Salmonirosea aquatica: one gene and its partner. The protein of the gene in region 2 interacts with the protein of the main gene of each other region in a pairwise test. Links are inferred from orthologs where the notes say so. Each region holds a gene or a part of one and is shown on either strand. Other genes may lie near its edges. The genes, in order: dnaA and dnaB.

Region 1 (3,157 bases), 4.7 Mb from region 2 along the record:
GCAACTTTCGTATGTTCTGAAGCTGCCTGAATGGAAAAGGCAGCTTGTTTTTTTTCAGGGAAATGAAGGTCTGCTGACTGGCACCGAAGCTTTGGTAGAACTGAGCAATACTAGGTACCTCAGGACTTTCAAAATCAAAGGCTTCTATCCGTCCGGCTTTTTCCTGAAAGTAACGATCCAATAAAAAAGTCCGGGCATTGCCCTTGCGCCCTACCGCATCGGCCGCATTGAAAATGTAGATTCCCATTCCTTTATTTTCCAGAATCATGATGCCCGCGTGAATCTTGCCGTGTCGATAGGTATACCGGATGAGTGCTACTTTCTTTTCCTGCAAAAGTTGGATCAGAGTTCGTAATAGTACGTAAGCACTTTCGTGTATACCTTGAATCTGGATAGCGTGATTTTCTTTGAAAAGCTGGATCAGCGGTTCGATATCGTCTGATTCAACCCATTCCCAAAGATACTTCCTGGATTTTTTTAGATTTTTTGTCCGATCAACTGTGTACTCACTGGCTAGATCGACATAGGATTTTTCCAGATTCAGCCAATGGGTTGTTTTTTCCAGTACCTCGAAATCTGGGCAGGTAGGTAGGAGCCGGCGAAGGGCCACCGTATGGCAAGGGTGAAAATCATATACCGAAATATAGGGAAAATGCCGGCCAAGGCTTCTGAGAAAAAACTCTACTTGACTTTCCGAAACCTCTTCTCTTGAAAATAATCCCAGATACTGACAGAACAACGGCTGCTGCACGAGGGCCATGCCCCACTTCGTGCGAACAGGGAGCGGCATTACAGTTCTATACTTACAATGAGGGATAAGTTGATGAACAGAATTGAGGGCGCTATCTACCGTCAACTTTCCACTATCAACTAGTACAAGGGCCTGCCAATGGGGAGAAACGCAGTCAAGGTACCAGGTGTAAGCGTACACTACAGAATGTCGGGCCTCGTCAATCAGTGCATTCCAGGCCCGGTCATCGATTTGATCACGTTTCAGCAGAATCGGCTTATTCACCTATTTGAAGTAGCTGCGGAGTTTTTGCACCGTTTCATCTACGTCCGGGTCGGAGCCCATCAGCTCGTTGATGCTCTGGATGGAGTGAATTACCGTGCTATGGTCGCGTCCCCCAAAGTGGTAGCCGATGGATTTGAGAGGCAGGTCAGTATATTCCTTGGCCAGAAACATGGCCAGCTGGCGCGGGTACACACTTTCTTTCTTGCGGCTTTTACTTTTCATATCGGCCACGGTTATTTCAAAATGGTCGGCCACCACTTCCTGAATGGTATCGATGGTCACTTCCTTTTCTTCATTCAGGACAATGTTTCTGAGCGTATTCTTGGCCAGTTCCACGTCGATCTCCCGGCGCGTCAGCGAAGCCTGGGCCATCAGGGAAATGATAACACCTTCCAGTTCACGTACGTTGGAATTCACGCTGTGGGCCACGTATTCGATCACATCATTCTCGATGAAAATGCCCTCGGCCTGTAATTTTTTCTGAATAATGGCAATCCGGGTTTCGAAATCAGGAGTTTGCAGATCGGCGGTCAGACCCCACTTGAAGCGCGACAGCAGGCGGTCCTGCAGGCCCTGAAGTTCGCGGGGAGGACGGTCGCTGGTCATGATGATCTGCTTGCCGAGCTGGTGCAGGTGATTGAATATATGAAAGAAAGTATCCTGCGTTTTTTCTTTACCCGACAGAAACTGCACGTCATCGATTACAAGGACATCCACTTTCATGTAGAAATCCGTGAAATCCTGCAACACATTATTTCGGATCGAATTGATGAACTGGTTGGTGAATTTCTCGGACGAAACGTACATCACCACCTTCTCATTGAAATGGTTGCGGATGTAGTTGCCGATCGCCTGCACGAGGTGGGTCTTGCCCAGCCCGACGCCTCCGTACACCATCAGCGGATTAAAGGAAGTCAGGCCAGGGCGTTGCGCTACCGCGAAGCCCGCCGAACGGGCCAGTCGGTTGCAGTCACCCTCGATGAAGTTGTCGAACGAATAATTCTGGTTGAGGTAAGTGTCAAGCTGGAGCGAATCCTGATCCTTGGGTGGGGTTGAATTAAGCCTTGGATCGGTCTGGAAATTATCCGGTCTTGAATTCTGAGGGTTTTTGGTAGTCGGTACATTGACTGTCAAGGGCTGGTGACGCTCCGTGCCGGGATCTACAATAATCGAGTATTCCAGCATACCATCACGCCCGATGGCGTAATCGAGTGCATCGCGCAGCAAATGAACAAAATTATCTTCCAGCCACTCATAAAAGAACTGACTCGGCACCTGAATGGTAAGCACCTTCCCGCTTAGGCGCAGGGGACGGATCGGCTCAAACCATGTTTGGAAGCTCTGATCCGGGATATTCTCCTGAATGATCCGAAGGCACTTGTTCCATACAATGTCCACTTCGCGCGGAGGAGCAACTCTTTCCAAGGTGAAACTTAGCTGATCTGGTGTCATGTTCAATTTCGGGGGAGGCAAAGATAGCAAAATGATCCCGTGTGCTGCCTAAAATTTGTTCCTGAAATTACCATTGAAATAATCATAAATCAAGCCGCTTGATAAAACTAAAGGAATAGTACAATCCCCGAAAAGGACAATTGGAAATCGGCCTACCCGGCAATAAAAAAAATGTAATACCAAATTCGTAGATTTGCTTGGATGCGAAAAATCATCCTGTTTTTTAATCAATTTTTTTTGTATGGAGCCCTCCTTTTTATCGGAATTTTCAGCATTGCCTAAGAATAGTTGGCAACAGAAGCTCGAAGAAGAATTGAAAGGCCGCTCCTTTGCCGAGGTACAGCATGAGGTTGCCAATCATCTGACGATGGCACCTTATTACGTGGCCGCTGACCTAGCTGGCTACGCGGTTTATAAGGAAATACAGGCTTGCCAACGGCAAACGCCCGGCTGGCTTACCCTACCGGTGATTGATTTCGAGGTTCCTAATGAAGTCAATCAGCGCATCAGAAATCAGTTGCAACAGGGTGCGGATGGGATTTGGCTGGATTGCGGTAGTACGCCGCTGAGCCATCTGGAACTGACTAAAACCCTGCACACAGTCCGATTGACTGATACGCCCGTTTTTCTGGATAGTCCGGAGGCTGCTCCTGCAATCATTAGTGAATTGACGCAGGGATCAAGCTACTA
Region 2 (3,326 bases):
TTGGGCTACCACGTACCAAAACGGTTCGACCGCATATTTCAGGTCGAAAAGTGTCATCTACAGCCCGATCCTTCCAATGCGATCCGGAATGCCCTGCATGCGTATGCTGAATCTAAAGGCTATGTATATTACGACATCAAACGTAATGTAGGTATGATGCGCAATGTCGTGATCCGTACCTCCAACACCGGCGATGTACTGGTCATTGTACAATTTGCCGAACCCCAGTTAGAAATTATCGAAGATGTTTTAAGGTTTTTAAAAAACGAGTTTTCTGAGATTACCTCGCTCTATTACATCGTAAATCAAAAAGGAAATGATTCCTACCAGGATCAGGAGGCGATTCATTTCTATGGAGAACGGTACATTAAAGAACGCATGGAGGACCTTACGTTTATGATAGGTCCCAAATCGTTCTACCAGACTAACTCGGAGCAAGCTTATCAACTCTACTCATTGACGCGGTCTTTTGCCGAACTCACGGGATCTGAGCGAGTGTATGACCTCTATACGGGTACGGGTACCATTGCCAATTTTGTGGCCCGACAGGCCCGCTCGGTCGTGGGTGTGGAGTATGTGGAAGAAGCTGTGGCCGATGCACGGTTGAATTCTGCCCAAAATGGCATCACCAACACCCGGTTTTTTGCGGGAGATATGAAACGGATACTGAATTCTGAGTTTTTGGTTCAACATGGAAAACCCGATGTCATCATCACCGACCCTCCCAGAGCCGGTATGGACCCGGCTGTAATCCAGACAATCCAAGCGGCGCTTCCCCAACGAATCGTGTATGTAAGTTGTAACACAGCTACCCAGGCACGGGATCTGGAACTACTTTCAGTGAGGTACCAGGTGGTAAAAACCCGGCCGGTTGATATGTTTCCCCATACCCATCATGTCGAAAATGTAACACAACTCGTGCTCAGGAGGTAGGGGTACCTTCTAATAAAAAGGATTGAGAATAATTCAAGAAAGAAATTTAGAAAGGCGGTTCTTCACCAGGACCTTTGTAATCAAAATTTGAGAGATTATTAGCCTTGCTCTTGAAGATGGCCGGTTCCCGGCCACCACCGCTGTTTTCAAACGATGTAAGCGGATCTGTACTAGGAGGGGGTAGGGGACGTGATGCGGGGGTAGGAGCTGGTGCGTAGAAAGCGTCCAGATCGGAGAACTTGGTGAATTTCCCCACAAACCGCAATTGTACCGTATCTAGTGAACCACCCCGGTTTTTGGCTACAATCACTTCACCAATACCGGCCACGGAATTGCCCGTGTCATCCTGCGTGATTCCGTAGTATTCTGGACGGTAGAGGAAAAGCACCATATCCGCATCCTGCTCAATAGATCCTGATTCCCGAAGGTCAGAAAGTTGAGGACGTTTTTCACCGCCCCGTGTTTCTACTGCCCGGCTCAACTGCGAAAGAGCAATTACGGGTACATCCAACTCTTTCGCCAGATTTTTCAGCGAGCGGGATATGGAAGCAATTTCCTGCTCTCGGTTTCCACTTTGCTTGCCGCCAGTCTCGCCCGACATCAGTTGAAGGTAGTCGATTACGATCATTTGAATATCGTGCTGAGCTTTCAATCGGCGACATTTGGCCCTTAGTTCCAAAATAGAAAGTGCCGGGGTGTCGTCTATGAAAATAGGAGCATTGGTGAGGCGGCTGATGCGGTGGTGAATCTGCGCCCACTCGTGAGGGGCCAGGTTGCCTTTCCTGATTTTTTCGCTGTCAATTTCGGCTTCGGCGGAAATAAGACGATTGACTAGCTGGACGGACGACATTTCCAGCGAAAAAATGGCTACCGGCATATTGAACTCTACCGCGGCATTGCGTAGGGCCGAAACCACGAAGGCCGTCTTACCCATACCGGGCCGGGCCGCTAGAATTACCAGTTCAGTTTTCTGCCAGCCCGATGTCAACCGATCCAGGCTACTGAAACCTGAAGGTACCCCCGTCAGTCCATCCTGATTATTTTTCTTTTTATCGAGCTCATCGAGCGCTATACGCATCAACGCGCCCATGTCGGCGTAATTCTTTTTGATGTTAGACTCTGAAATCTGGAACAATGCCTGTTCGGTACGATCTAGAAGCTTGAAGACATCGGTGGTGTCTTCAAACGCTTCTTTCTGAATTTCAGAAGAAATGGTAATCAATTCACGTTTGATGGCAGCCTGTGAGATGATGCGGGCATGGTACTCGATATTTGCTGCCGAATTGATTTTTGATGTGAGTTCGGTAATAAATGCGGCTCCCCCTATAATCTCGAGCTCCCCGGTACTCCTGAGTTTTGAAGTAACGGTCAACAAATCAATGGGTTCGGAATTAACGAAAAGGTTCAAAATTGCGCTATAAATGCGCTGATGGGCTTCTTTATAGAAACTTTCGGGTTTAAGAATATCCGCCACCGTCGAAAGCGCATCCTTCTCGATCATCAGGGCCCCCAGCACAGCTTCCTCCATGTCAACGGCTTGGGGGGCAATTTTCCCATTCCCGATGAAGAAGAATCAGCCCCCAGCCAGCGGTTGGCACTGGCCGGACGCCCGGGCGACTGGGAAGAGTTGCCTGATTTTTTGAGGAAATTGAATGTCTTTTCGTTATCCATATATGAACACAATATTACGAATTGCGGTGGAGGATGAAAAGTGCCTCGGATAAGTATTTTTTTGACTCTATCTTACTCCGCTTGATTATGAACGGATTGAACTTCATATATTTATTTAACGTTGATAGATTCTTGACTTTTTGTAAAAAAAGCCAATCATTAGTCTAAATTATCAGTTTAAATTACTACTTTTTATCCGGTATTATCATTCATTTTAACATTTTCACTCATTTGGTAGAAAAAGTAATTACACTCGAAGATGTGTCGCTAGTTGACTTTTTAGGCGTCCATAATGCCAACATCCGTGAAGTAGCCGCCGCTTTCCCCGAAAGCAAAATACTCTCGCGAGGAAATGAAATTCGAATTCAGGGCAGTGCTCCTGAAATTGTCAAGATCACCGATGTGTTGGAGTCTCTGCTTCAACACTATCAAAAATATGGCCGAATTACCAACGACAATGTCACCCGCTACCTCAATGGCCACCTCAATGCTGCAAAAAGTGGAAGTGCCCCGCTGGAAAATGATGAAGATGTAATAATCTACGGCAATAAGGGGATAGTGGTAAAAGCGAAGACCCCCAATCAGAAACGTCTTGTTGAGGCAGCTGCCAAGCACGATCTGGTGTTTGCAGTAGGCCCGGCGGGTACCGGTAAGACCTATACAGCCGTGGCCATAGCGGTTCGGGCGCTTAAGAATAAAGAAGTTCGGAAAATCATCATAAC

What was found.
Region 1: the proteins of dnaB (region 2) and dnaA interact in binary tests that used the Escherichia coli proteins (3 or more experiments, as listed by UniProt). The link is inferred for Salmonirosea aquatica from one-to-one orthologs.

What each region holds. Positions count from the first base shown.
Region 1 is NZ_WHLY01000002.1:988,124-991,280, reverse strand. Bases 242-3,068 are described here. They hold dnaA (chromosomal replication initiator protein DnaA), read right to left. Parts: upstream 2,468-3,068; coding sequence 1,016-2,467; downstream 242-1,015. Other genes in these bases: GBK04_RS05250 (methylmalonyl-CoA mutase family protein), read left to right, coding at 2,742-3,068; GBK04_RS05260 (GNAT family N-acetyltransferase), read right to left, coding at 242-790. Also shown: more of GBK04_RS05260, read right to left, coding at 1-241; more of GBK04_RS05250, read left to right, coding at 3,069-3,157. UniProt on the Escherichia coli protein: Plays an essential in the initiation and regulation of chromosomal replication. Binds in an ATP-dependent fashion to the origin of replication (oriC) to initiate formation of the DNA replication initiation complex once per cell cycle.
Region 2 is NZ_WHLY01000002.1:5,688,235-5,691,560, reverse strand. Bases 221-3,216 are described here. They hold dnaB (replicative DNA helicase), read right to left. Parts: upstream 2,462-3,216; coding sequence 980-2,461; downstream 221-979. Other genes in these bases: GBK04_RS24480 (PhoH family protein), read left to right, coding at 2,836-3,216; rlmD (23S rRNA (uracil(1939)-C(5))-methyltransferase RlmD), read left to right, coding at 221-933. Also shown: more of rlmD, read left to right, coding at 1-220; more of GBK04_RS24480, read left to right, coding at 3,217-3,326. UniProt on the Escherichia coli protein: The main replicative DNA helicase, it participates in initiation and elongation during chromosome replication. Travels ahead of the DNA replisome, separating dsDNA into templates for DNA synthesis.